3 regions of the Streptomyces sp. NPDC002573 genome follow, and region 2 is predicted to be linked to each of the others. Evidence: riboswitches for the same ligand, from Rfam matches in the RefSeq annotation. Region 2 holds a riboswitch; each other region holds the start of a gene.

Region 1 (9,493 bases), on a different contig from region 2:
GGAGGACGGCTCGGCACTGGTCTTCACGCAGTACGTCCGCATGGCCCGTCTGATCACCACGCACCTGGCCTCCCGGGCGGTGCCTGTCGAACTGCTGCACGGCGGCACCGCCGTGCCCGACCGCGAGCGGATGGTGGACCGCTTCCAGAGCGGGGCGACCCCGGTTCTGGTCCTCTCCCTGAAGGCGGCGGGCACCGGCCTGAACCTCACCCGCGCGGGCCATGTCATCCACTTCGACCGCTGGTGGAACCCGGCGGTGGAGGAACAGGCCACGGACCGGGCCTACCGCATCGGCCAGACCCAGCCGGTCCAGGTCCACCGACTGATCACCGAGGGCACGGTCGAGGACCGTATCGCCGAGATGCTGGAGTCCAAGCGCGCGCTGGCCGACGCGATCCTGGGCGCCGGCGAGTCGTCCCTGACCGAACTGACCGACCGTGAGCTGAAGGACCTGGTGTCGCTGAGGAGGGCGGAGTGAACGGGGCGGAGAAGGAGACGCGTCCCGAGGAGACGCCGGGCGCGGACGGGCGCCCGTCCGACGCGGCGCGACGCGCACTGCGCGCCGCACGGGAACGGGAGCGGGCAGCGGAGCAGCGCCGGGACGGCGAGCCGCCCGCCGAGGACGCGGAGGTCACCGTGCCCGAGGAGAGGGCGGCGAAGCCCTCCCGACCGGGCGACGCGGCACGCGCGGCCCTACGACGGGCGAACGCGGACCGCCGCAGCGGTACGGAGCCCGGGACGGGCGCGGTGACGCCGGACGGGCCCGGGAACGAAACTCCGGCTGGGACTGGGACTGGGACTGGGACTGGGACTGGGACTTGGACCGGGCCTGGCGGAGGGACCGGAGAAGGCACCGGGGGAGACGCGGCGACAGGCGCGCCCTCGGAACCCGCCCGCGCCACTCGCCCCGGCGACGCCGCCCGCGAGGCCCTGCGCGCCGCCCGGGCGGAAGCCGCCCGGGCCGAGGCAGAAGCGGAACGGGTGCGGAACACGAGGGCGGCAGAGGACCGCGAACCGCGGCGTCCGCCCGGCCCCTCCAGCACACCCGGCAGCCAGACTGCGCCCGGCACCCGGAGATCACCCGCCGAACCGGGGCCGCCCGGCGGCGGCACAGAGCCGTCCCGTGTCGTCCGGTTGTCCGGGGCCCGGCGGCGCCGGGACGCCCGTACGCGGGCGGCCGGTGTCCGGAGCAGAGAGGTCCGGGATCTGATCGCCGGGGCCTTCGGGCTCCCGCCGTCGGTGGCACCGCGAGGCGGGACCGCCGCCACTCCGCCGTCCACCGGCGGCAAGAGGGAGGAGGCGTCCACCCGCTCCCTCCCCGAGGTGGTGGACCTGTTCTCGAAACGCCGGCAGGTGAAGCCGGATCCGCCCGAGGAGCCCCGGGACACGCTGCCCGCCGCGCCCCCGGCTGCGCGCTACCCGCGTTCCATGGCCGCCCCGGGCCGCGACAGCGACCTGCGGCGCACCTTCGCCTCCCTGCCGACGCGCACGTCGAAGCCGAAGTCCGGGGAGGACGCCTCCGACCGGTTCGCCGGGACGTGGTGGGGCAACGCCTGGGTCGCGGCGCTGGAGGAGGGCGCCCTCGACGCGGCCCGGCTGACCCGGGGACGGGCGTACGCGGACCGGGGGCACGTGGACGCCATCACCGTCACCCCGGGGCTCGTCCTCGCCTATGTCCAGGGGAGTCGTCCGCGTCCGTACCGGGTGCAGGTGCGGCTGCGGGCGTTCTCCGACGAGGAGTGGGACCGCTTCCTGGACGCCGCCGCCGAGCGGCCGGGCCATATCGCGGCGCTGCTGGACAAACAGGTGCCGCACTCCCTCGCCGAGTGCGGCATCCGGCTGCTCCCCGGGCCCGGCGACCTCGAACCGCACTGCAACTGCCCCGACGACGGCCGCCCCTGCAAGCACGCCGCCGCGGTCTGCTATCAGACCGCCCGGCTGCTGGACCAGGACCCCTTCGTACTGCTCCTGCTTCGCGGCCGGGGCGAGCGTGAACTGATCGACGCGCTGTCCCGGCGCAACGCGGCCCGCGCGGCCCGCGCGGCTCGGGAACAGCAGCCCGCGCCCGTGCCCGGAGTGCGGGCCAGTGAGGCCGTCGCCCGGCGCGCACTGCCGCCGCTTCCCGCCCCGCTGCGCCCGCCCGCCCACCCCGAGCAGCCACCGGCGTACCCGGCGGCGCCCGGCGGCCCGGACCCGCTCGCCCTGGACCAGCTGGCCACCGATGCGGCGGCCCGGGCGCACGCCCTGCTCACCACCGGGCAGGATCCGGTCGCGGACCTGACGCTGTGGCAGGACGCGGTACGGCTGGCCGCGGCCCGTCCGGGTTCGGGCCTCACGGCGGCGACCCGGCCGCTGTACTCCTCGCTGGCCGCCGCGACCGGGCGGACCACGGCCGACCTGGGGCGCGCGGTGGCCGCGTGGCGGCAGGGCGGACCGGAGGCCCTCGCCGTCCTGGAGGAACCGTGGGACCCGCCGGCCGGCCGCTTCGACCGCGCCCGTCCCCAGCTCCTGGCCGCGGACCTGCCCGCGTTCCGGCCTTGGCGCAACCGCCTCACCCACCCGGACGGGCACGCCCAGCTCCGGCTCGGCCGCGACGGACTGTGGTACGCCTACGAGTCGGAACCGGGCCAGGAGGACTGGTGGCCCCGAGGCACCCCCGACCCGGACCCGGTCGGCGCACTGACGGGACTGGGGGCTCCGACCGAGCGCTGAGCGACACCGGGCGGTGACGGCACCAAGGGGCGAGCGGCGCCGAGCGGTGAGCGGTCCGTCAGGCCGACGGCCCGGTCAACGGCCGTCAGATCAACGGCTCTCAGGTCCGCGCCGAGTGCGGTCGTCGAAGACCTGACGGTCCGATAGCGTGGCGGCGCGGCGCGCGGTGTCCGTCCTCGTGCCGCCGTACCTCCAGGCCGTCTGCCGCGCAGACCGGCCACCGTGCCTTCGGGAGACCCCTTGTCCCGCACCACCGTTGTCGTACTCGCCGCCGTCGCCCTCGCTCTGACGGCCTGCTCGGCCCCGGGCCACGGCACGCCCGCGCGCCCGACCGCCAAGGCCACCCACGCGAGCGCCGGTCAGATCGCCGCCTGCACCGACAGGATGGTCACCGGGCGGCACGGCGGGATAGGAGCACCGGAGTGTGCTCGCCTGCCGCAGGCCGACTATCTGAAGGCTTTGCAGGTCGCGAACCAGCGAGGGCAGGAAGCCCTGCAACGGAGCAACAGCAGCACGTCGCATCCCACACACCCGTGACGGACGGGCACCGGCGGTTTCATCGAGCGGGCTCCTCGTGATCCTGCTCAGGATGTTCCTCGGGTGCCGGCCCGATGAGGACCTGTATGTCGCGGAGGGCCTCGCGATAACCGTCCCCGAAGCCGGTGTCGGCGGTGACGGGTTCGCTGGCGATCCAGGCCCGGATCCTGGCGACGGCCCCCGCGGTCTTGAGGCGTTCGGCGGGGGAGAGGGTGTTGAGTGTGGCTTCCGGATCCTCGTGTCCCTCAGCGTGCCGTACCGGGATCGCGCCGAGAAAGGCGGGCAGGCGCTCGTCGAACGCGGCGTGGGCGACATCGTCGCGGGTGAGGAGTTCGCGCCGCACATAGGAGGCGATGCGCCGCCACTCCTCGCGCTCCTCGGCACTGAGAGAGCCGTTGCCGGCGGCGCGTTCGGCCCGGTCGACGGCTCTGCGGATCTTGGCGCGGGCCCAGGCCAGGGCGTCCGGGTCGTGATCGTAGCGGTCGAGGCTGTTCATGCGAACTCCTATGGGTCGTCGATGAGTTCCGTGGTGCCCGCGACGGCCGGCCCGGTAACACCGCACGCTCGTATGGCGGTTCATGGTCGACTCGGTCCTTGCGAGTCACACGATCGAGTGAAATTTCCACCACGGGTGGCACGCGCACAGGCCACCGCCAGGCTTCCAGGTGTCCGCTTCAGGAACTGCCGCCCGAGAAGGCGAGCAGTCCCGTGATCGAGCACCACGTCCGTGGCCGCGTACGACGCACACCTGCCGAAGGGCCTGTTCTGATGCTCCACACCCGCACCACTCCCGCCGAACGCCGCCGCGCCCTGCGTGAGCGCCTGGCCACCGGCCGACTGCTGCCCATGCCCGGCGCCCTCAACCCGCTCTCCGCCCGCCTCATCCAGGACACCGGCTTCGAGGCCGCCTACCTCTCCGGCGCGGCCCTCGCCGCCGACCTCGGCCTGCCCGACATCGGCCTGACCACCTCCACCGAGATCGCCGCCCGCGCCCAGCAGACGACCCGGGTCACCGACCTGCCCGTCCTGATCGATGCGGACACCGGCTTCGGCGAGCCGATGAACGCCGCGCGCACCGTGCAGTTGATGGAGGACGCGGGCCTGGCCGGGCTTCATCTGGAGGACCAGGTCAATCCCAAGCGCTGCGGCCACCTCGACGGCAAGTCCGTCGTGCCGCGCGAGGAGATGACCCGCCGGATCCGGGCCGCGGTCGACGCCCGCCGCGACCCCGACTTCCTCCTGATGGCCCGTACCGACGCCCGCGCGGTGGAGGGCCTGGCGGCGGCGATCGACCGGGCGAAGGCGTACGTCGACGCGGGCGCCGACGCGATCTTCCCCGAAGCCCTCCCGGACGAGGCCGAGTTCGAGGCGTTCCGCCAGGCGGTCCCCGTCCCCCTCCTGGCCAACATGACGGAGTTCGGCAAGGGCCCCCTGCTGAACACCCGCACCCTGGAGAACCTGGGCTACGACATCGCCCTCTACCCGGTCACCCTGCTGCGCCTGGCCATGGGCGCCGTCGAGGAGGGTCTGCGCACCCTGGCGGTCGAGGGCACCCAGCAGCCCCTGCTGCCCCGTATGCAGACCCGCTCCCGCCTCTACGAACTCCTCGGCTACGCCGACTACTCGGCCTTCGACTCGGCCGTCTACGACTTCACCCTCCCACCCGGCACCTGACGCACCGCAGACATCCGCGCCCGTCCACCACCGCGCCTGGTGCAGGGCGCCCGACCGGCCCCACCGGCGGCGGTGATGACGCGCCGTGACCCGGGATGCGACGATGCCCGACGAACAAGGCGACGGCGGAACGAGGAAGCCGGTGAAAGTCCGGCGCGGTCCCGCCACTGTGATCGGCGAGCGGATCCCGAACAGACCACTGCCCGGCAACGGGCGGGAAGAACGGGACCAGCAGCGACCCGAGAGCCAGGAGACTCACGTCGTCGCCTCCTCGACCCAGACCGGGGCGGATCTCCCCGGAGGAGGAGCGTGACGTGCCATGCCCGAGACACGAACCGATGAACCGGTGGGAACCGGCTCCGCCGGCCTGGCACCGTGCCGGATCGTGGTGTGCAGGGACTGCTGCTGCGGAAGCCCGAAGGTGACCGGGGTCGACCACACGGAACAGACCGCCCGCCTCGCCGAGCACGCGCCCCTACGGGTCTCCACCTGCCTGGACGTGTGCGACCAGGCCAATGTGATCGTCGTCCAGCCCTCCGCCGCGGGACGCGCCGCCGGCGCCCGTCCCGTCTGGCTCGGCCTCGTCAACGACCCGGCCGCCACCGAGGACATCGCCGCATGGGTACGGGCCGGCGGCCCCGGCATCGCTCCCCGCCCCGACATCCTCGACCTCTACGCCTTCACCCCCCGCCGAAGCCCCCGGCCACGCGACGCAACCCGAACCACCTGAAGACCGTTACCGAGAAGAAGGCCACGCCCCGGAGACCCGTCGTCGACAGGAGGATCAGGCGCTCCCAGTTCAGACCGGATCTGATGCCTGCGGGTTCGCCTGGCACCCCCGCCTCGAGGCCGACCCCCCGCGCCCGCCTGGCTGCGCGCGTGCGTGCGGGAGCTGATGGAGCCGTGCCCGGCCGGCACCGACGTCACTCCGTGCGCGTCCGGCCGTTCTTGAGCACCCCGTAATAGTCGCTGTAGGGGAGTTCCAGCTTGAACACCAGGCCGTACCGTTTCCGGATGGCGGCGACCGTGGCGGTCTTCGGGTCACGGACCACGCGGGACACCGGCGGATCGTCGACGAGACCGGCGTAGGGCTCCTCGACCAGCCGGCGCGGGGCGCCGCCGCGTGTCGTGTCCCAGGTCAGCGTCTGTCCGGAGACGGCCAGCCGGGTCGGTTCCGTGGCCTGCGAGCCCTGGGGGTTCGGGCCGTGCCCCCGGTAGTAGGCGACGAGCCGCCTTCCGTGGTCGTCGTGCGTGAACGGGATGGGACTTCCGGATCCGGCCGGCCCGGAACGGGTGTGGTCGCCCGCGGTCAGGATCCCGTCGAGGGTGTCGCCCACGTGCCTGGGGGCGGCGCCGTAGTAGGCGGTGGTGTTCATCGAGCAGACGACCTTGTAGTCGTCGATCTTCTGCTGGAAGAACCAGCCCGGTCCCGATCCCGGCACGCACACGTCGTGCACCACGACCAGGCCGAGCGACAGGGGCGTGCGGTCGGCGTACGCCCGCGCCACGCCCCGAAGCCTTTGCTCCGCACGCTCCCGGGCCCGCACCGCCTGGCTGCTCTCCCCGAGCTTGCGCAGCTGCTTGTCGCTGACAGCACGGTCCGGGGTCGTGGAACAGGCCGAGACGGCGAACAGGACGATCACCGCCAACGAGCCCCACACGCTCTTCGAGCCGGCGGCACGCCGCGCGAAGGCCCTCATGCTTGTCCGCCTCTCATCGGCAGCTGACTCTCCATCGTCGTACGCCCGGCCCGACCGTCACTGTCCACCAGGACGGCCGAGTCGGGCATGAGTACCCGTACTCAGACGGCGGGCGGCCGTCTCAGTTGACGCCCGGTGCAGCCTGCGGGCCGGAGGTGCCCCGACAAGGAGTCGCCGGTCAGGCAGTGCACGGCAGGCGGAGCGGTCCACCGCTCGCTGCTCCAGTCCTGCGTGTGGAGCGTCTCGGGCTCGGCGGCGGCCGGGCCGAAGATCACTCCCGCGCGGCCGAAGGGTGCGGCCTCCGCCATGATTCCGTCGCGGATCCGGACGAGGGCGCCAGCCGGGACGGTGATGGTGGACGCCCAGCCGCTGTGGTAGGGCACGCCGGGATGCGGCGCCGCGGGCAGTGGACGACATCGTCGGACGGCATGCGGTACAGGCGCCGCCGTGGCCGCCGAACGAGCCTGCGCCTGCCCGCTCGCCGATCTCCCAGCCCCGCACGCCCGGGCCCCTCTCGTCGACCATACCGGCCGCCACGTGGGCCGTCGTGATGGGAATCCCTTGGCCGGGGAGCGGTCGGCGGCCATGCCGGCGTCGGCCCCGCAGATCCCCGGCGCCACGACATTCCAGGCACGCCTCGTCCGGTCCGGGCCGGCGGCCACGGGCGCCACGAGCATGGGCCCGCCCTGCTCGGCCACCTGCGCGGCACGGTCAACTCGGCGACTCTCCTGGAACGCGCACATCACCCTGACGAGAATGGTTGAGCTGCGACAGGGAATTCACCGGCATTTCAAAGCGGGCGACGGGAATACGTCGGCTGTCTCGCGGTTCATAGCGGCACAGGGCCCCAACCGGAGAGCGGTCCACCGGCGGGCAGTAGAGGAGACTTGCACATATCCACATAGCCTTGAGTTATGGCTGAGCCTGGATCCATCGATCGGTGACCGGCTGACGGTGCCCCCATGGAGAGGACGTGCCTTGTGACCTGTGAGGATGGGAGTTCTCTAGGCTTCCAACCCGCAGCAAGACAAGGCACGTCCTAGGTGAAATCCTCCCACAGCCCCGCGGCGACCTTCGCCGCGTTCGACGACGCGAACCTGCTGGCGCACGGCGGCCTGGCCCCGGCGGTGCGCCTGGCCCCGGCGGTGCGGCCTGCCCGGCCTGGTCCGCGAGAAGGTCCGCCTGGCCGGGGCCGCGAACGGGGCCGGGGCCGCCGCGGACGCGAAGGTGATGTCGCTGGTCGCGGCGATGCTCGCCGGGGCCGACAGCATCGCGAGGCTTCCGAGTGGGTGGTGTCTCGCCTGGTGTCGGCTTCTCCGCAGCGGTGTGGGCGTCCACCCGCTGCTGGCGGGTGGCCTGTTCCGCGGCAGTGACGTGGTCGATCGGGGCCTGGGCGAGTGGTTCCCGGGAGCGGTGCAGGAACGCCTGTCTGAGCAGCCGACCCGCCGCACGAAGGCGCTCCCCGGTGCGAAATACTCTCCCGATGAGTTCACGCACTTCCCCGATCAGCCAGCCGATCACGATACGGAGGGCAGTCGCGCATGATGCCAAACGGCTCACGCGGCTCGTGCGTGGCTCAGGCGCCTACGAGGGTAAGTACGCATCCGCAGTGGCGGGCTACCGGGTCGGTCCTGATTACATCGAAGCCCACCGCGCCTTCGTAGCCGTCGGCGCCGACGAGCATGGAGGCCGGGTCCTCGGGTTCTACTCGCTCGTCCTCGCTCCGCCGGAGCTCGACCTGCTGTTCGTCGCCGACGAAGCGCAAGGACGTGGCATTGGACGGCTGCTCGTCGCGCACATGCAGTCCGAGGCTCGTGCCGCCGGGCTCGACCGTGTCAAGGTCGTGTCGCATGTTCCCGCCGAGGACTTCTACCACCGCGTCGGTGCAGTGCGGACCGGGACTGCGCTCGCGAACCCGCCCGCCGTGCCGTGGGACCGTCCCGAATTCGAGTTTCGCATTCCTTCGGAATAACGCGGTGCGCCGGTTCGCAGGGCTACCGGCTTCGCCAGCATGGCGCGCTGCGTGTGTGCCGTCGTCTCTGCCCTGGCGGGGGATCGTCTGCGCCGGCGGCCTCTCCCCCGCAGCAGGAGCGAGGCGAGGGTGCTGCTGGGCGCCTTTCGAAGGCGTCTTACGGACAGCCGCGTACGTCGTCGCCCCCTGGCGTCAGGGTTGCACTTTGTGAGACCGCTCTTCCTGAAACGTGGCACTCCGAATGGATCAATATCTGTGCTTGCGAAGTGAGGCTTTGGCGGACCGCGTAGTGAGAGTTTGTGTCGCACTGAGTGGAGCGGAATTGTGTAATGTGTACGGGTCGTTGCAGTGTGCTACTGTCGATCTCGGTTGCAGTCGTGGTTCCCGAAACTTCGAGTGCCCCACCCGGTTCTGTCGGTTGGGGGCGCTTCTGTATTTCCGGTCATTTCCGGGCGGGGTAATCATTGCGGCGACACGGCGTCCGCGCAGTGCGGATCCCGATGTACTGCCCCGAAGGAGATATGGCATGGCTACTGGTACCGTGAAGTGGTTCAACGCGGAAAAGGGCTTCGGCTTCATCGAGCAGGACGGTGGCGGCGCCGACGTGTTCGCCCACTACTCGAACATTGCCGCGCAGGGCTTTCGTGAGCTGCTGGAAGGCCAGAAGGTAACCTTCGACATCGCGCAGGGCCAGAAGGGCCCGACGGCCGAGAACATCGTTCCGGCCTGACGCTGACGCACATTTTGTAGCTGGGGCCCGCATCCTTCGGGGTGCGGGCCCCAGCTACACACATCCCCCGCAGCAGTTTCAACTGCGGGGTGACCCGGAGGAATCCGCAGTCTCACCACGCGCGGCTCCTCCTTCAGTGATGCAGGAGCGTCCTGAAGAGCTGCGCCG
Region 2 (9,493 bases):
GACGAGCGCGTCGTAGAACGCGTGGATGTCCGCGGCCGCGCCGATGGCCAGTTCCAGGACCTGCCGGTACCCGACCCCGGCCCCGGTCAGGGCGTTGACCCGCTGAGCGGCCTCGGCGAACGAGCCGCGGGCGGCCTCGATCGCGGCCAGTTTCGCCACCCCGTACGAATACATGCCGCCCGGCATGTTCAACACCGCGTCCGCGGGGTGCAGATCGGCGACGCCGGTCCCGCGGTAGGCGATCCTGGTCGCGGTGACCTTCCCGAACACCGTGCCCAGGATCCGGGTCCGGCCCCGCTCGATCCGGGTGCGCTCCACGCCGTGCGCGTCCACGACATCCGCGACCCGCACCTCGGTCAGCGCCCGCAGCCGCAGATGGTCCTGGAACAACGACCGGGTCACCTCGCGCATCGCCAAGCCGAGCATGTCCTCCAACTGCGAGTGCGTCATCGCCGCGGTGCCGGGACCCGCGAGGTCTGCTTTCACATGCTCGAACAAGCCGGCAGAAGCGGCGAACACGTCCTCGGCCGCGGCGAGCGCGCCACCGGCGGTCCCAGCCGCGCTCACCGGACACCCGCGGCGGAAAGCTCGAACAGCCCCGGCTCCGCCTCGACCAGGACACCGCGGGCGACCAGGCGCTTGAGTTTGCTCCGCATCGACTCCCCTTGCGAGTCCGTCGCCTCCGGCACCCCGATCGCGGCCAACACGGCCTTGCACCTCTTCGCACCGCTCTGCTCGGCGAACACCGCAGCGATCTGCCGGTAGGCCGGCGAAGTCACCGCCTGGTCCCCGCCCGCCTCCGCGGCCACCAGCAGCGCCGCGGCCTGCATCAACCCAGCCACCGGCACCGGCCCCAGGGTCTCGGACACCTCCGGGACCTCCGCAGACGAGTCGGCCGGGGCGGACAGCACCTCGTTCATCGTCTCCCGCGTGATCTGCAGCCTGGACAACTCGATCTCGACCTGCGACAACGACTCCGAGAGCCCGCCGATCTGCTCACGCAACCCCTCGGCCCGCGACCGGGCCGCGTGTTGTCCAGCGAGGCGCGGGTCTCGTCCCAGCCGCGGGTCTTCAAGCCGCAGTCGGGGTTGACCCACAGACGTTCGGCGGGGATGGCCTTCAGCCCCGTGCGCAGCAGATCCGCCGCCTCCTCGCTCGGGACGCGAGGTGAGTGGATGTCGTAGACCCCCGGTCCGGCCTCGCGTGGATAGCCGTGGGCGGCGAGTTCGCGGGCCACCTGCACATGGGAGCGGGCGGCTTCCAGGCTGATGACGTCGGCGTCGAGGTCGTCGATGGGCTGGACGATGTCGCCGAACTCGGCGTAGCACATATGGGTGTGGATCTGGGTGTCCGGGCGGACCCCGGCGGTGGTGAGCCGGAACGCCTCCGTGGCCCAGACCAGACGGGCGGGGCGGTCGGCGGTGCGCAGCGGCAGCGTCTCGCGCAGGGCGGGCTCGTCGACCTGGATGACCGACGTCCCGGCCGTCTCCAGGTCGTGGACCTCGTCGCGCAGGGCGAGGGCGACCTGCCGGGCGGTGTCGGCGAGGGGCTGGTCGTCGCGGACGAAGGATCAGGCGAGCATGGTGACCGGGCCGGTGAGCATGCCCTTGACGGGCCGGTCGGTGAGGGACCGGGCGTACGTCGTCCGGCACACCGTCATCGGCTCCGGGCGGGAGATGTCGCCGGCCAGGATCGGCGGGCGGACGTCGTGGCCGCCGTAGGACTGGACCCGCCGTGCTGGCTGGCGAGGTAGCCGGAGAGCTGTTCGGCGAAGTACTGGACCATGTCGTTGCGTTCGGGCTCGCCGTGCACGAGGACATCCAGTCCGGTCTTCTCCTGGACGGCGATGACCTCCCGGATCTCGGCCTTGATGCGCTCCTCGTACCCGCTCGTGTCGATCCGGCCCGCGCGCAGGTCGGCCGGGCGGTGCGCAGTTCGCCGGTCTGCGGGAAGGAGCCGACGGTGGTGGTCGGCAGCAGCGGCAGTTTGAGCCGGGCGCGTTGGGCCGTGGCCCGTTCGGTGTAGGGCTGGGAGCGGCGCGCGTCGGCCTCGGTGACGGCGGTGGCGCGGGCGCGGACGGCCGGTCGTGGGTGAGGGGGGAGCGGGCGCGGGACGTCAGATCGGCCCGGTTCGCGGCCAGTTCGGCGGCGATGGCGCCGGTGCCGTGGGACAGGCCCTTGGCGAGGGTGACGATCTCGGCGGTCTTCCGGCGGGCGAAGGCGAGCCAGCGCAGGATCTGCGGTGTCCCGTTCGGCCGCGGTGTCGAGGGGGACGTGCAGCACGGAGCAGGAGGCCGAGACGTCGACCCGGTCGGCCGGGCCGAGCAGGGTGCCGAGTGTGACGGGGGACTTCGACAGGTCGGCGGCCCAGATGTTGTGGCCGTTGACGACTCCGGCGACCAGACGCTTGCCGGACAGGCCGCCGGCCGCGGCCAGGTCGTCCAGGTTGGCGGCGGCGGCCTCGGTGAAGTCCAGCGCGAGTCCGTCGACCGGGGCCTTGGCGAGGACGGGCAGGGCGTCGCCCAGGCGGTCGAAGCAGGAGGCGACGAGCAGCTTGGGCCGGTCGGTGAGGGCGCCGATGTCGCGGTAGGCGCGGGCGAGGGCGGAGTTCGGCCGGGGAGCGGTCCTGGACCAGGGCGGGCTCGTCGAGTTGCACCCACTCGGCGCCGACGGCACGCAGGTCGGCGAGGACCTCGGCGTACACGGGCAGCAGACGGTCCAGCAGGGTGAGCGGGTCGAAGTCGGCGGGCACGCCGGGCGCGGGCTTGGCGAGCTGCGGTACGACCTCGAGCGCAGCGCCGTCGTCCGCCTGGTATGTACGCCGACCCGCCCTCGAGGTCACCGGGATGTCCGCGCACGAGTCGTTCGCACACGGGCAGTTGGGTGTTCGGACACGCGGGCACGTCCTCCCCGGGGAGGACACCTACTGGCCGTCGCTTCCCAGGCCCGTGCGTCGGACCCAGTGCGTATGACGGCGGTCGTTCCCGCTCACCGCTGCGGGGCAGTCCCGGATTCCCACCGGGTTCCCTCTTGCGACGCTCCCGCCTGGCGGACGGGGCGAACCAGCTGCACGGGTCAGCCCAAGGGGCCGTTCGGGGTCGCGGTGGTGCACGTCCGGCATTCGGATGGTGAGGTGGCACACGCAGTTGACGCGCGGTCGTCGTACGTGGGACGGGGCGAGGGCGGGAACCGCGTACGCGCGCTTCCCGCCCTTCCCCTGTGTGCGTCGCCGGCTCCCGCTGCCGGGGACGGGGCCCTTTGTGCAGGGTGGTGCGACACGGCCGGCCGGCGCCGGGACCGGCATCCGGATGGAGCCTGCGGCAGGCATATCACCCGACCGGCCGAGCTGACGTGCCGTCGGCTGTCGGGCCCGGAAGTCTAGACTCCGATATCAGCCACCAGTACTTCGCCTGCCCCTGTCCGGCACGGGTGGGGCCGCTCGCGCGACGGAGGAGGCGCCATGCTGTACCGCTCCGGCAGAACGTGCTGGAAGCGTTTCGCCACCGTCCTCCTCCCGGCCGTCGCCGCCGCGGCGGCCCTCGGTATCGGCATGGCACAAGGAGCGCTGGCCGCGTCGTTCTTCATCTCGGACCAGAAGTTCCAGCTCGCCGCGGACCGGCTGGCCGGCCGTGGCGTGAGCATCTACCCCGTTGTCGACGTGACTCGGAGCGGCACGCTGGTGCCGGTGGTGGTCCTGGGGTTCAACCATGCGGACGTCAAGAGACTGTGTGTGTCCGCGGTGATTCCGATCCCGGTGCTGGGCCCCTACACCCTGATGCTCACCAGTTCCGACCAGCAGACCGTGGAGGCGTCGAACCTGTTCATCGACACGACCTCCGTGAGAGCCGATCAGGTGAATTCACGCGACATCGACCTCGGTGTGGCGGCGGGTGCCATCCGGAAGGGGCCGATCAATCCGGGCGACAGGAACTCGCGGTTCTTCGATCCCAACGTTTTCGCTTCGCAGGTGAACGCGGCCGTCCTGACGAACGTGCGGGTGATCTCGGTCGCGTCCACCGCCGGCACGCTGAGCGTCCCGGGCTTCTACCTGCAGATCGAGCAGGGCAGTCACCAGTGTTTCTGACCCGCCCCTTCCCACGGTCGGCGCACGCGCCGTGGCGCTCAACCGCCGTATGCCTCCGTGAGCCCTCACCACAGGGAGCGACGTGTTCCTGGAACCTATCCACAAACGCCTGACACGCCGCGTGACCGCTGCCGAAGCGTGGTACGGATTCGGCGAGTGGCGGGGGGAACGGCCCTTCTGGGCAGGGCTGTTCACGTTCGTGGCGGGGCTGCCCATCATGTACTTCCCCTATACGCATCTGAATCTGCAGGGCATCGCGCTGGCCCTGTCGACCACGTCGGGGGCGGCGTCCCTGATCATCGGGGTGCTGCTCGTGGTCCTGGGCGTCTCCCTGTGGTTCCAGCAGCATGTGCGCGTGTTCGCCGGGATCGCCGCCCTGCTGCTCTCCCTCGCCTCGTTCCCCCTCGCGAACTTCGGGGGCCTGTTCATCGGCCTGTCCTGCGGCCTGATCGGCGGATCCCTGGCCTGCGCCTGGATCCCGCCCGAGGACGCCGTCGAGCCGCTGTCCCGGGAGGACGTGCGTACCGGGGGATGACCTCGCGTTCGCCGGGCGCTCGTCTCAGGCGCCCGCCGCGACCGCCACGCCCGGCACGAGCAGGACGACGCCGGTGACCACCCCGAGCCCCCGGGCACGGCCGGCCTGGTCACCAGCGCGCGCCCCCGATGGACCAGCCAGGTGAACAGGAGATACCAGCAGGCGTTGACCAGCGCCCACACCCAGCCCAGAGCGGCGCTGGACAGAAAGACCGGGCCGGACGCCGTGACGAACTGCGGCAGTATCGACACGGCGAACACACCCGCCTTGGGGTTGCCGAGACTTGTGCCGAGCCCCATGACGAAGCCACCCGGAAAACCGGTGCGAGTCCTCCCCTCACCCGTCGGTGACTCGGCGTCCCCGGCGGCCGGGCCGGATGAGGCGGCCGGGCGTGCGGCCATCAGGGTCCGCACCCCGAGCGCCACCAGCACGACGCCGCCCAGGATCCGTACGGTGGCGTACGCCCGGGGACTCGCCAGCAGGACCGCCGACCGGCCGCCGCGGCCATGGACCGGAGCAGCAGCCCGGCCGCGTTGCCGGCGATCGTGCCGCGTGCCGTGCGCAGTCCGCCCGCCAGCACCTGACGGATCATGACGGCCTGGCCGGCGCCCGGGAGCATGGCCAGGAGCCAGGTGGTGACCAGGAACGCGGGCAGATGGCGGGGCACAGGGCGGCCCTCCGGGGGTGGGTTCGTCGGGAACCCCCTCAGACTCGCCCGATCAGATGATGTAAGAGAAGTTAAGGACTCAGGGTGCCGTATTAAGCTGATTTCATGCTGGTGGATCCCGCGCAATTGGGCCACCTCGCCCGACAGCAGTTCGACCGGGCCGCGAGCACGGCGGGGTTCACCCCCGACGTCCGCTTCGAGACCGAGTCCTACGACGTCGCCCAGGCCCTCGTGGGCGCGGGCAGCGGGGTGGCCCTGGTTTCGCGTCTGGCCCTGACGCATGTCCCGGGCACGACCCACCGCGAGTTGGTCGGGCCGGGGCTCCACCGCGACATCCACGCGGTGACCCGGGCCGATCCGGCGCTCACCCCGCTGGTGGAGGTGTTCCTCGGGCTGCTGCGCGACGTCGCGCGCGAACGGACCGCCACCTGGCAGGAGACTCCTGCGGACGGCTGACGCCCCGCCGTCCGAGGCGGGCGGCGCCCCGCTCGGGGCGGATGTCCCTGTTCCGTAAGGGGTTCGGGCATTCCGAGGTGGCGTCGCGGCGGCTGGGATGGGGGCATGGAACAGCGTTTCTCTCCACCCGTGTTCAGAGGCAGGCTGCACGACGCCCGCACGGCGACCGTGATCGGCCGGTGGCTGGGTCTGGCGTTCGCGGTGTGCTTCGTCACCGGCCTGGTCAGCCATGTCCTGCAGCATCCGCCGTCCTGGGCCGCCGACGAGCTGCCGAGCCGCCCGGCGTGGGGCTACCGGCTCACCCAGGGACTCCATGTCGCCTCCGGCATCGCCGCGATCCCGCTGCTGCTCGCCAAGTTGTGGACGGTGTATCCGCGCCTGTTCGCATGGCCGCCCGTACGGTCGCTCCGTCATGCGCTGGAGCGGCTGTCGGTGGGCGTGCTGGTCGCGGCGGCCGTGTTCGAGGTGGCCACCGGGCTGCTGAACACCGTGCAGTGGTACCCCTGGTCGTTCTCGTTCGTGCCGGTGCACTACGCGACGGCGTGGCTGATCATCGGGGCGCTGGTGCTGCACCTGGCGGTCAAGGCTCCGGAGATCCGGGCCCATTGGACCGGGCGGTCGCCCGGGACGCTGGCCCTGCCCGAGCAGGACGCCGTCGACCGGCGCTCGTTGCTGGCCGGCGTCGGTGCGGCGGTCGGTGCGGTCACACTGACTACGGTGGGCCAGTCCTTCACCCCGCTGAAGGATCTCGATCTGCTCGCGCCCCGTCATCCGGACCACGGCCCGCAGGGCCTGCCGGTCAACCGGACCGCCGCCGCGGCCGGGGTCGGCCGGGTCCCCGCCGAGCGCTACCGGCTGGTGGTCTCCGGCCCGCGCCCCTACGTCCTCACACTGGACGAGCTGCGGGCCCTGCCGCAGCACGAGGTGGAGTTGCCGATCGCCTGCGTGGAGGGCTGGAGCAGGTCGGCCCGCTGGACGGGCGTGCGGATCAGGGATCTGCTGGAGCTGGCGGGTGCCCCGCCGCACGCGCGGGTGCGGGTGGAGTCGCTGCAACTCCGGGGCGGCTACCGGGTGTCGGAGATGGGGCACGAGTACGCCCGTGACCCGCTGACCCTGCTCGCGCTGCGTCTGAACGGGCGGGAACTCACCCCCGACCACGGCTACCCGGCCCGTGTCATCGCCCCCGACCGGCCCGGTGTGCTCCAGACCAAGTGGGTCGGGCGGCTGGAGGTGCTGTCATGAAGGTGATGCGGATCCTGGCGGGCCTGGCGGGTGCGGCGCTCATGGGTGTCGGTGTGTCCCTGCTGTCGGACGCGGGCGACCTGACAGGGGTACTGCTCTGGCTCGGCGGAGCCCTGTTGCTCCATGACGCGGTGATCGCCCCACTGGTGCTGGTCGTCGGGCTGCTGCTGGTGCGCGGCGCCGGGCGGGGTCCGGTGCGCGGGGCGCTGGTGGTCGCGGGCGCGTTGACCGTGGTGGCGCTGCCGGTGCTGCTGCGTCCCGGCCCCACCGCAAACTCCTCCGTGCTGCCGCTGGATTACCCGCGCAACTGGCTGCTCGCCCTCGGGGCCGTGGCGACGGTGACGGCGCTGCTGACGGCCGCTCGTGGGTTTGTCCGTCGCCGACGGCCGCCCTCTCCTTGAAGTCCGTCGTGAGGGTCGTCGGTCAGGGCCGTGACGGGGAACGCCCCCGGGCGACGTCCTCGGCGAGCGGAAGGCTTACGAACCCCTGACGTCCGGGCGCCGAACGGTCCGCCGCCGGGTGTGCGGCTCTACGGTCGGTGACATGTTGATCCTGGTCACCGGAGGCGCGGGCTTCATCGGCTCGCACATCGTCAGTTCCCTCATGAGCGCCGGGCACACGGTGCGCGTCCTCGACGCCGTGCTGCCAGCCGCCCACCGCAGCGCGCCGTCCCTGCCCCCAGGGGCCGAATGGCGGCACGCGGACGTCCGTGACGCGCAGGCCGTGGCCGACGCCCTGCGCGGAGTGGACGCGGTGTGCCACCAGGCCGCCATGGTCGGACTGGGCAAGGACTTCGCCGACGCCCCCGACTATGTGAGCTGCAACGACCTGGGCACCGCGGTGCTCCTGGCCGGCATGGCGGCGGCCGGGGTGCGCCGACTGGGGCTGGCCGGCTCCATGGTGGTGTACGGCGAGGGGCGCTACACCTGCCCGGCCCACGGCCCGGTCCGGCCGGGGCCCCGCCGGGTGGCGGACCTGGACGCGGGACGTTTCGAACCACCCTGCCCGCACTGCGGTGAACCGCTCGCCGCCGGGCTGGTGGACGAGGAGGCGCCCGTCGACCCGCGCAACGTGTACGCCACCACCAAGCTCGCCCAGGAGCACCTTGCCGCCGCCTGGGCACGGGCCACGGGCGGGCGGGTGGCGGTGCTCCGCTACCACAACGTGTACGGGCCCGGAATGCCGCGCGACACCCCCTACGCGGGCGTCGCCTCGCTCTTCCGTTCCGCGCTGGAGCGCGGCGAGGCCCCGCGTGTCTTCGAGGACGGCGGCCAGCGGCGGGACTTCGTGCACGTACGGGACGTCGCCTCCGCCAACCTCGTGGCGCTGGACGCGGTGGACGGGCTGCCGGAGGGGACCCTGCGGGCGTACAACGTGGGCAGCGGTGAGCCCCACACGGTGGGGGAGATGGCAGCTGCGCTGGCCGGGGCGTACGGCGGACCGCCGCCGGTTGTCACGGGGGAGTACCGGCTCGGCGACGTCCGCCACATCACGGCCTCCGCGGACCGGCTCCGCGCCGAACTGGGCTGGAAGCCGCAGGTCGCCTTCGCTGAGGGAATGGCGGAGTTCGCGGGGGCGCCGCTGCGCGACGGCTGACGTTCCGCTGTCGCGTGCGACCCTCAGCTCGCCGCCGGCAGGCGGACCTCGAAGCGGCAGCCGCCCGGGACGTTGCGTACGGCGGCCTGGCCGCGGTGGGCCTCCACGATGCCGCGCACGATGGCCAGGCCGAGCCCGGCGCCGGCGGGCGGGGTACGGGCGTGGGTGCCGCGCCAGCCGGTGTCGAAGACGCGGGGCAGGTCCTCGGGCGGGATGCCGCCGCAGCCGTCGGTGACCGAGAGCACGACGCTGTCGGCATCCCGGCGCGCGGAGACGGCGACCGTGCTGTCGGCGGGAGTGCGACGGATGGCGTTGACGAGCAGATTGGCCAGGACACGGGACATCTCCCGGCCGTCGACCTCGACCGGCACGGGCTCGACCCCGTCGTCGACGAGCCGTACCTTGTGCTCCCTGGCCAGCGCGTCGGCGCCCGCTATGGCGTCGCCGACGAGGTCGTAGACCGACATCCGGGTGGGCGACAGGGCGAGGACGCCGGCCTGGATGCGGGAGAGCTCGAACAGATCGCTGACCATGTCGCTCATGCGTTCGACCTCGGCGCCGATACGCGTGTGGTAGACGGCGGGATCCTCGACCATGCCGTCCTCCAGGGCCTCGGTCATCGCCCGCAGCCCGGCCAGTGGGGTGCGCAGGTCGTGGGAGATCCAGGCGACCAGTTCACGGCGCGAGGCCTCCAGGGCCCGCTCCCGCTCCCGGGAGGCGGTGAGCTTGGCGCTGGTGGCGGCGAGCTGACGGCTCAGCTCGGCGAGTTCGGCGGTGGGGGCGGCGCTGGGCGGGGTGAAGCTCCCCTCGTCGCCGAGGGCCCGGGTGGCCTCGGCCAGGGCCCGGCTGCCCCTGACGACGCTGCGGCCCAGGACGAGCGCGACCACCAGGGAGACGACCGCCGCCATGGCGCA
Region 3 (9,493 bases), on a different contig from region 2:
GATCTCGCCGAGGAGATACGCGTCGAGCGGGGACTCGGGCGACGGCTTGAGCAGCACGGTGCAGCCGGCGAGCAGCGCGGGCGCGAGCTTGGCGGCGGCGACGAACTGCGGAACGTTCCACGGCACCACGGCCGCCACGACCCCGACCGGCTCGCGCCGCACGAGGATCCTCCCGAGGGCGCCGTCGCGTCCCTCCTCGTGGGGGAAGGACCGCGCGACCGTGATCGCCGAATCCCACACCATCATCGCGCCGAGCGCCTGCGCGAGGACGCTCCAGGAGTAGGGGGAGCCGTTCTCGGCGGAGATCACACGGGCGATCTCCTCGTGGCGCGCGGCGATCCCGTCCTTGATCCTCGTCACGACCTCGATCCGCTCGTCGAGCGTCGCCCTCGGCCAGGACCCCTCGTCGAAGGCGCGGCGCGCGACGGCGACGGCCCGGTCGACGTCCTCGCGCGAGGCGTGCGGCACACGGCCGATGACCGCCTCGGTGTGCGGGGAGACCACCTCGATGACGTCCTTGCCCAGGGGGTCGGTCAACTCCCCGCCGATGAACAGCTGTCCGTGTTCCACGAGCTCGGTCATGGCCGACTGCCTCCCCGGGACACTTGCTGACGATCCATCAGATGTTGTCGACACCTGAACTGTTACCAGTTCCGACCGACGGAGTCCACGCATGGGCAAGAGAGAGCGGGCTACTGTCGAAACGTGTTCTAGTTATAGTGGGCCGGAGGGCGGCGATGGGGGAGCGCATGGCGCAGACGGCCGATCACGGCGGGGGCGTACGGTCCCTCAGGGTTCCCATCCCGGACAACCCCCTCGGCCACACCCTGGTCTACGTGGTCGACACCGACCGCGGCCCGGTGCTGGTCGACACGGGCTGGGACGACCCGGACTCCTGGGACGCCCTCACCGAGGGACTTCAGGCGTGCGGCACCTCGGCCGCGGAGATCCACGGCGTGGTGATCACCCATCACCACCCCGACCACCACGGCCTCTCGGGCCGGGTCCGTGCGGCCTCCGGCGCCTGGGTCGCGATGCACGCGGCGGACACCGCGGTCGTACGCCGCACCCGCGAGGCCCGGCCCGAGCACTGGTTCACGTATATGAGCGCCAAGCTCGCGGCGGCCGGCGCCACCGAGGAACACCTCGCGCCGCTGCGCAGGCCGCGCTCGCTGCCCGGCCTCTCCCCCGCCCTGCCCGACCGTGAGATCGTCCCCGGCGAACTTCTCGACCTGCCCGGCCGCCGTCTGCGCGCGATCTGGACCCCGGGGCACACACCCGGCCATGTCTGCCTCCATCTGGAGGAGGAGCATCCCGCCGGGCTCCCGGGCCGCGGCCGGCTGTTCTCCGGCGACCATCTGCTGCCGGAGATCACCCCGCACATCGGCCTGTACGAGGACGTGGACGACACCACCGCGGTCGCCGATCCGCTCGGCGACTACCTCGACTCCCTGGAGCGCGTCGGCCGCCTCGGGCCCGCCGAGGTGCTCCCGGCCCACCAGCGCCCGTTCACCGACGCGCCCGCCCGTGTCCGGGAGTTGCTGGCCCACCACGAGGAGCGGCTGACCGGCCTGCTCGCCCTGCTCGGCACCCCGCTGACGCCCTGGCAGCTCGCCGAACGAATGGCGTGGAACCGCCCCTGGGCACAGATCCCCTACGGTTCCCGCACCATCGCGGTCTCGGAGGCGGAGGCCCATCTGCGCCGCCTGGTGAAACTGGGCCGAGCGGAACCGGTCCCGGGGACGGACCCGGTGGCGTACACGGCCGTGTAAAGCCCCTCGCGCCTCACGGACCGCCCCTGGTACCAAGGCACATGGACCCCTTGGACCCCCTGGACCCATGGCAGCGCCTGCTCGCCGAACGCGCCTGCGAGCGTCTGATCGTCGACTTCGTCCACCGCCTCGACCTCGGCGAACCCGCTTCCGTGGCCGAGCTGTTCACGGCGGACGGGAACTGGGAGTGGCCCGCGGGCGGGCGCCGGGTCGAGGGCCGCGAGTCGCTGCGGCAGTACTTCGGCTCCCGTCCCGCCGACCGGCTCTCGCGCCGTCTGATGTCCAACGTCCTGGTCACGCCGACCTCCCCGGACACGGCCACCGCGACGTCGTACTTCACGACGTACCGCGTCGATGGCTACGACGGCGGCATGGTCCCGCCAGGGCCGCCCACCCAGATCGGACACTACAAGGACACGTTCCGCAGGACGGACCGCACCTGGCTGCTCGCCTCCCGCACCCTCTTCCTCCCCTTCGGCGGCGAGACACCCCGGCTCACCCCTTGACCGCTTAGTGATTGACCAATAAGTTAGCCGCCATCTCCCCCCGGACCGATGACACCCGTCGTCACGGCCCAACAACTTAGCGATTGATAAGTAAGAGATCTCCCCCGGCACGACCATCCCCACGCCGCGGACGGAAAGGAAGGCACCGTGACCCCGACGGAAGACGCCGGGCCACCCCGGTCGGCCACCACCTGGGCACTGATCATCACCAGCGTGGCCGGCTTCATGATCGGCCTGGACAACCTCATCGTCACGACGGCACTGCCCGCCATCCGCAAGGACCTCGGCGGCGGCCTCGAAGACCTCTCCTGGACGGTGAACGCCTACACGCTCTCCTTCGCCGCCCTGCTGATGACCGGCTCGGCGCTGGGCGACCGCTTCGGCCGCCGCCGGCTCTTCGGTGCCGGCCTCGCGGTCTTCACGGCCGCCTCCGCCGCCGCGGCGCTCGCGCCGAACCTCGCCACGCTGATCGCCGCCAGGGCTGCGCAGGGTGCGGGCGCGGCCGTCCTCCTCCCGCTCACCCTGACCCTGCTGACCGTCGCCGTGCCCGCCGCCCGCAGAGGCATGGCCTTCGGTGTCTGGGGAGGGGTCAACGGCATGGCCATCGCCATCGGCCCGATGATCGGCGGGGCGGTGATCGACCAGTTCTCCTGGCAGTGGATCTTCTGGCTGAACGTGCCGATCGGAGTGCTGCTCCTGCCGCTGGCCCGGCTGCGGCTCGCCGAGAGCCACGGCCAGGCCCGCCGCCTCGACCTGGTGGGCACCGCGCTGGCGAGTTCCGGCGTGTTCGGCATCGTGCTGTCCCTGGTGCGGGGCGAGAACGCGGGATGGGGCAGCGCCGGCGTACTGACGGGCTTCGCCGGCGGCGCCCTGCTGCTGGCCGCCTTCGTCCGCTGGGAGCTGCGGAACCCGGCGCCGATGCTGCCGCTGCGGCTGTTCCGCAGCCGGTCGTTCAGCGCGATCAACCTCGTCGGACTGCTGAACTTCTTCGGCCTGTACGGCGCTGTCTTCCTGCTCACCCAGTACCTCCAGGGCGTCCAGGGCTACACGCCGCTCCAGGCTGGCCTGCGGATGCTGCCGTGGACGGCGATGCCGATCGCCGTCACCCCCCTGGCGGGCGCGCTGTCCGACCGCATCGGAAGCCGCACCATCCTCACGCTGGGCCTGGCCGTGCAGGCGGTCGGCATGGGCTGGTACGCGGCCGTGGCCACCCCGCAGGTGTCCTATGCCGCGCAGGTGCCCGCCCTGATCGTCTCCGGCGTGGGCATGTCCCTCTTCCTCGCGCCCGTCGCCAACGTCGTCATGGGCAGCGTCCGGCCCGAGGAGCAGGGCATCGCGTCCGGTGCCAGCACCTCGCTGCGCAACATCGGCGGAGTGCTCGGGGTCGCCGTCTTCGGCGCGGTGTTCTCGGCGCAGGGCGGCTACGGCTCCGCCCGGCAGTTCGTGGACGGACTCATCCCCGCCCTGTGGATCGGTGCCGCGGCTCTCGGGCTCGCCTCGCTGGTCGCCCTTGCGCTGCCGCGCGGCCGGACCGGCGACAATGCCACACCGAGAGCACAACGCCACGTCGCATCGTCCGAGGCCACCGCGGATCTCGCCGCGGTCGAGCCCTGACGGTCCCGCCGGGGCGGTCGGACCGACGGCCGGGGCCGGAGCACAGCCGGGCCGGAACACAGGAGGAACGAGATGAGCAGTGCGCGTATGAGCGCCGAGGAACGGCGCGAGATCGTCATCCGCGCGGCACTCGTGGAGTTCGCGCGAGGCGGCTTCAACGGCACCTCCACCGCCGCCATCGCCCGGCGGTCCGGGGTTTCCCAGCCCTATCTCTTCCAGCTCTTCCCGGACAAGAAGGCCCTGTTCCTGGCCGCGGCCGACCGCTGCTTCCGCACCATCAGGACGGCCCTGGAGGAGGCCATGGACGGTCTGACGGGCCCCGAGGCCATGAAGGCCGCCGAACAGGCGTGGCGGGGGCTGGTCTCCAGCCGCGACCTGCTGATGATGCAACTTCAGGTGTACGTCGCCTCGGTCGGCGCGGAGGACGGCACCGGGTCCGCGATCGCCTCCGAGATCGCCGAGTTCGTCCGTCCGCTGTGGCGGGGCCTGTGGAAGCTGGTGCAGGAGCGCACCGGCAGTTCCGACGCGGAGGTCACCCACGTCTTCGGCATCGGCATGTTGATCAATGTGCTCGTCGCGATCGGCATCCCACTCCAGGACCACTGCTGGGCGAGCATCACCCTCGACGCACCACTCGACTGACCGCCCGCGTTCTCCGGCCGCGTCGACCGGAGCCCCACGAGCCCGGCAGCATCCAGAAAGAAGACGCGTCTTGACCGAGATCACCCGCCGCTTCGTGGAGGCCAACGGCCTGCGCGTGCACCTCGCCGAAGCCGGCGACGGCCCCCTGGTACTGCTGCTGCACGGCTTCCCCGAGACGTCCTACAACTGGCGCCACCAGATGGCCCCGCTGGCCGCGGCCGGCTACCACGTGGTGGCACCGGACCAGCGCGGCTACGGCCGCACCTCGCGCCCGGAGCGGATCGAGGACTACACGATCCTGCACCTCGTCGGCGACGTCGTGGCGCTCATCGAGGCCCTCGGCGAGCGGCAGGCCGTCGTGGTCGGCCACGACTGGGGCGGTCCCGTCGCCTGGCACACCGCCATGTTCCGGCCCGACCTGGTGCGCGGCGTGGTCTCGCTCAGCTCCCCGACCGGGCCCCGCGCGTCCCGGCCGCCGCTCGGGCTGCTGCGGGCCAGGCTCGGCGAGGGCTTCTACATGAACTACTTCCAGCAGCCCGGGGTCGCCGACCCGGTACTGGAGCGGGACCTGCCGACGACCTTCCGCCGGATCATGTACGGGCTGTCCGGTGAGGCCCCCGCCCTGATCCCGGTGGTGCGGGAGGGCACCGAGCCCATGGACATGTTCCCCGAGCCGGACCGCCTCCCCGGCTGGCTGAGCGAGGGCGACATCGCCGCCTACGCCGCCGAGTTCGCCGAGAGCGGCTTCACCGGCCCGCTCAACTGGTACCGCAACCTGGACCGCAACTGGGAGCTGACCGCCGCGTTCGACGGCGCCCGGATCACCCCTCCGGCGCTGTTCATCGGCGGCGACAAGGACCTCAACGTCGCCGTCGCCGGGCCGGACATGGAGGCGCGGATGCGCGCCGTGGTGCCGGACCTGCGGGACATGGTGCTGCTGCGCGACACCGGCCACTGGGTCGCCGAAGAACGCCCCGCCGAGGTCAACGCCCACCTCATCGACTTCCTCAAGTCCCTCTGACCAGGACAGGAGAACCACCATGCACCTCCGAGACGCACAGGTTCTGCTCACCGGAGCGACCGGTGGAATCGGCCACGCCATCGCCGAGGCGCTCGCGGCACGCGGGGCGCAGCTGGTGCTGACGGGCCGCCGCGCCGACGTACTGGAGGACCTGGCCGGACGGCTCGGCGGTCGCGCTCTGGCCGCCGACCTCTCCGACCCGGGCGGCGCGCGGGACCTGCTGGGCCGCGCCGGCCGGGTGGACATCGTGGTCGCCAACGCCGCGCTCCCCGCGAGCGGAGCCGTGCCCGAGCTGTCCGTCGAGGACATCGACCGGATGCTGGACGTCAATCTGCGGGCGCCGGTGGTCATGGCGAGGCTCGCCGCCGAGGCGATGATCAGCCGCCGCAGCGGGCACCTGGTCTTCATCTCCTCGCTGATGGGCAAGACCGCCTCCGGCGGGGCCGCGCTGTACAGCGCGAGCAAGTTCGGCATGCGCGGCTTCGCCCTGGCACTGCGCGAGGACCTCCAGCCGTACGGGGTCGGGGTGACGACGGTCTTCCCCGGGTTCATCCGCGACGCGGGCATGTTCGCCAGGACGGGCGTCCGCCTCCCGCGCGGGGTCGGCACCCGGACCCCGCGGGACGTCGCGCGCGCCGTGGTCCGGGCGGTGGACCGCAACCCGGCCGAGATCGACGTCGCCCCGCTGGGGCTGCGGCTCGGCGCGATGGTCGGCGGGGTCGCCCCCACGCTCAGCGCGATCGTGCAGCGCCGCGCCGGGGGCGACCGGATCACCGCGGAGATGGCCGTGACCCAGCGGTCCGCGCGGTAGCCGCCGCCGCGTCCCCGGTTCCGGGGCCGGGACGGCACCCGGCCCCGGAAGGCCCCGCGGGGGCGGGGTGCTGGCCCGGCCGGGGCCCTCTCACAGGGGCCTCTCAAGGACGCTTCTACCGGCGGGTACAGTAGCCGGGTCGTTCTCACACCCTTACGGGGGAAAGCCGGTGCAAATCCGGCGCTGACCCCGCAACCGTGAGCCGCCCCACGGCGGCGAGCCGGAGCACCGCGTACGGGACGTGACCGGCTCACGCGCACCGGCAGCCCGCCGGTGTACGGCACCGTCGAGGTCTACGGAGCCGAGCCGCCCGGGGGATGCCCCGTGCCGCCCTGCTCCCGGACACCAAGGGAGAGGCACCCGCCGATCATGATCGTTCGCCGCAGCGCCGCGGTACTCGCCGCCATCGCCGCCGTCGCCGGGGCCCCCGCCACGGCCTTCGCCGCCACCCCCGCCCCCTCCGCCTCGCCCTCGCTGCCGTCCGGCCTCTACGGCACCGGCGACCCCACGTACGACGGCGTCTGGCGGCAGTCGCTCGCCCTGCTCGCCCAGCACACGGCCGGTGTGCGGCCCGCCACCGCCGCGGTGGACTGGCTGACCGGCCAGCAGTGCGCGAGCGGCGCCTTCGCCCCCTACCGCGCGCAGCCCAGCGCGAAGTGCGACGCCAAGACGCCCGTCGACACGAACAACACCGCGGCGGCAGTCCAGGCCCTGGCCGCGGTCGGCGGCCACGGAGCCGAGAGCGGCAAGGCGGTGGCCTGGCTGAAGTCCGTGCAGAACAAGGACGGCGGCTGGGGCTACACCGCGGGTGGCGCGAGCGACGCCAACTCGACGTCCGTCGTGGTCGGTGCGCTCACGGCGGCGGGCGAGCAGCCGCAGGACGTCCGCATGGACGGCAAGTCCCCCTACGACGCGCTGCTGAAGCTCGCGCTGCCCTGCGACGGCGACGGTGCGGGCGCCTTCGCCTACCAGCCCGACAAGAAGGGCGCGCTCACCGCCAACGCGGATGCCACGGCGGCGGCCGTGACCGGCGCGCTCGGCAAGGGGTTCGCCGGGGAGAAGGCTCCGGCCGAGAGCGCGGCCCCGGTCTGCGGGAAGGCCACCGATGTGCGCCAGGCCGCGCAGAACGGCGCCGCCTACCTGCTCAAGGCCCTGGCCAGGGACCAGCACCTCACCTCGGCCCTGCCCGGCGCCAAGGACCAGCCCGACTACGGCAACACGGCGGACGCGGTGGTCGCCCTCGCCACCGTCGGCCAGGGCGAGCGGGCGTCCGGCGCCCTGCACTGGCTTCAGGCCAACTCCGGGCCGTGGGCGAAGCAGAGCGGCCCGGCCGCGTACGCCCAGCTGATCCTCGCCGCGCTCGCGACCGGCACCGACCCGCGCCACTTCGGCGGAACCGACCTGGTCAGCGCGCTCAACGCGACGGGCCCGGCACCGCAGGCGGCCGGCGCGACCCCGAAGACCGACCAGACCCAGAAGCCCGCCAAGAAGGACGACTCGGGCTCCGCCTTCGGCGTGTGGTGGATCGTCGGCGTCTTCCTCGTCGCCGGTATCGGCATCGGCTTCCTGCTCAGCGGCCGCGGCAAGCGGCAGCAGCCGTGACCCGCGTCCCCGCGGGCGCCCGGCTCCTGACCGCGCCGCTCCTCGTCCTCCTGGCGGCCTGCGTGCTGCTGGGCGGCGCGGGCCGGGCCCAGGCCGTCGGCTACCGCTACTGGTCCTTCTGGGAGCGTGGCGGCAACACCTGGACGTACGCCACCCAGGGCCCGTCGACCAGCCGTCCCGCCGACGGGGACGTCCAGGGCTTCCGGTTCGCGGTGAGCGAGGACTCCTCGGACGCGACCAAGCCGCGCGGCAGCGCGGACTTCGCGACGATCTGCGCGGGCACACCCGCCCGGGACGGTCAGAAGCGTGTCGCCCTGGTCCTCGACTTCGGCACGGCGGCGGACGCCCCCTCCGGGGAGCGGCCGCCGGCAGGGCGCACGGCGTGCGCCCGGGTGCCCGGGGACGCGACGACGGCGGACGCGCTCGCCGCCGTCGCGGGCCCGCTGCGCTACGACACCAACGCCCTGCTGTGCGCGATAGCGGGTTACCCGGCCAAGGGCTGCGGCGAGCAGGTGACGTCCGGGCAGGACCGTGCCCCGGCGAAGGCCACGGACCACAAGGGACAGGCGTCGGCGAGGAGCGCGGCACACCACGGCCCGTCGGTGGGCCTCCTCGCGGGTGCCGCCGCCGTGGCCGTGCTGGGCGCGGCGGCGGTGTGGCAGGCGCGCCGCCGCAGGGGCTGACAGTGGCGCCCCGTCCCGGCCGCGGCCGGCCGGCCGTGCACCCGGGCGCCTGGTGGCTGTGGGCCCTCGGGCTCGCCACCGCCGCCACCCGCACCACCAACCCGCTGCTGCTGGCCCTCCTGATCGCGGTGTCCGCCTACGTCGTGGCGGCCCGCCGCACCACGGCCCCCTGGTCCCGCTCCTACGCGGCCTTCGCCAGGCTCGGCTTCGCCGTCCTCGCCATCCGGCTGCTGTTCACCGTGGTCCTCGGCTCCCCCATCCCCGGCACCCACACCCTGTTCACCCTCCCCGAGGTCCCGCTCCCGCACTGGGCGCAGGGCATCCGCCTCGGCGGCCGGGTCACCGCCGAGGCTCTCGTCTTCGCCCTGTACGACGGTCTGCGGCTGGCCACCCTGCTGATCTGCGTGGGCGCGGCGAACGCCCTCGCGAACCCCGCCCGGCTGCTGAAGGCCCTCCCGGGCGCACTGTACGAGGCGGGCGTGGCGGTCGTCGTCGCGCTGACCTTCGCCCCGCATCTCGTCGCGGACGTACGGCGGCTGCGTGCCGCGCGCCGGCTGCGCGGCCGGCCCGACCGGGGGCTGCGCGGTCTGGCCCAGGTCGGACTTCCGGTCCTGGAGGGCGCGTTGGAACGCTCGGTGGCGCTCGCCGCCGCGATGGACGCGCGCGGCTTCGGCCGCACCGCGGCCGTCCCGCCCGCCGTCCGCCGTACCACCACCGCCCTCACCCTCGGCGGACTGCTCGGCGTCTGCGCCGGCACGTACGGACTGCTGACGGCGGAGGGGACCGCCTACGGTCTGCCCGTCCTCCTCGCCGGTCTCGTGGCCGCCCTCGCCGGGCTGCGG

What was found. A riboswitch is a leader RNA that binds a small molecule or an ion and turns the genes downstream of it on or off. The one in region 2 is predicted to bind cobalamin.
Region 1: another riboswitch for cobalamin. It lies ahead of ACFYX0_RS08535 ((2Fe-2S) ferredoxin domain-containing protein); the one in region 2 lies ahead of metE (5-methyltetrahydropteroyltriglutamate--homocysteine S-methyltransferase).
Region 3: another riboswitch for cobalamin. It lies ahead of ACFYX0_RS15065 (prenyltransferase/squalene oxidase repeat-containing protein); the one in region 2 lies ahead of metE (5-methyltetrahydropteroyltriglutamate--homocysteine S-methyltransferase).

What each region holds. Positions count from the first base shown of each region.
Region 1 covers NZ_JBIARC010000006.1:126,152-135,644, forward strand. The annotation lists gene ACFYX0_RS08510 (DEAD/DEAH box helicase) at 1-478, shown strand, start outside; gene ACFYX0_RS08515 (SWIM zinc finger family protein) at 475-2,712, shown strand; gene ACFYX0_RS08520 (hypothetical protein) at 2,953-3,249, shown strand; gene ACFYX0_RS08525 (hypothetical protein) at 3,269-3,745, opposite strand; gene prpB (methylisocitrate lyase) at 4,018-4,923, shown strand; cobalamin riboswitch at 5,010-5,201, shown strand; gene ACFYX0_RS08535 ((2Fe-2S) ferredoxin domain-containing protein) at 5,243-5,653, shown strand; gene ACFYX0_RS08540 (hypothetical protein) at 5,847-6,623, opposite strand; gene ACFYX0_RS08545 (hypothetical protein) at 6,725-7,006, opposite strand; gene ACFYX0_RS08550 (hypothetical protein) at 7,854-8,168, shown strand; gene ACFYX0_RS08555 (GNAT family N-acetyltransferase) at 8,107-8,595, shown strand; gene ACFYX0_RS08560 (cold-shock protein) at 9,122-9,325, shown strand.
Region 2 covers NZ_JBIARC010000003.1:109,361-118,853, reverse strand. The annotation lists gene ACFYX0_RS04190 (hypothetical protein) at 564-1,004, opposite strand; partial or broken gene metE (5-methyltetrahydropteroyltriglutamate--homocysteine S-methyltransferase) at 1,031-2,772, opposite strand; cobalamin riboswitch at 2,881-3,031, opposite strand; gene ACFYX0_RS04180 (DUF6230 family protein) at 3,460-4,083, shown strand; gene ACFYX0_RS04175 (DUF6114 domain-containing protein) at 4,205-4,618, shown strand; partial or broken gene ACFYX0_RS04170 (LysE family translocator) at 4,795-5,049, opposite strand; gene ACFYX0_RS04165 (hypothetical protein) at 5,019-5,285, opposite strand; gene ACFYX0_RS04160 (LysR substrate-binding domain-containing protein) at 5,391-5,741, shown strand; gene ACFYX0_RS04155 (molybdopterin-dependent oxidoreductase) at 5,847-6,983, shown strand; gene ACFYX0_RS04150 (hypothetical protein) at 6,980-7,384, shown strand; gene ACFYX0_RS04145 (NAD-dependent epimerase/dehydratase family protein) at 7,527-8,579, shown strand; gene ACFYX0_RS04140 (HAMP domain-containing sensor histidine kinase) at 8,603-9,493, opposite strand, start outside.
Region 3 covers NZ_JBIARC010000013.1:43,016-52,508, reverse strand. The annotation lists gene ACFYX0_RS15100 (aldehyde dehydrogenase) at 1-582, opposite strand, end outside; gene ACFYX0_RS15095 (MBL fold metallo-hydrolase) at 750-1,772, shown strand; gene ACFYX0_RS15090 (nuclear transport factor 2 family protein) at 1,814-2,278, shown strand; gene ACFYX0_RS15085 (DHA2 family efflux MFS transporter permease subunit) at 2,426-3,892, shown strand; gene ACFYX0_RS15080 (TetR/AcrR family transcriptional regulator) at 3,965-4,534, shown strand; gene ACFYX0_RS15075 (alpha/beta fold hydrolase) at 4,605-5,555, shown strand; gene ACFYX0_RS15070 (SDR family NAD(P)-dependent oxidoreductase) at 5,575-6,366, shown strand; cobalamin riboswitch at 6,489-6,617, shown strand; gene ACFYX0_RS15065 (prenyltransferase/squalene oxidase repeat-containing protein) at 6,736-7,968, shown strand; gene ACFYX0_RS15060 (SCO2322 family protein) at 7,965-8,651, shown strand; gene ACFYX0_RS15055 (energy-coupling factor transporter transmembrane component T) at 8,654-9,493, shown strand, end outside.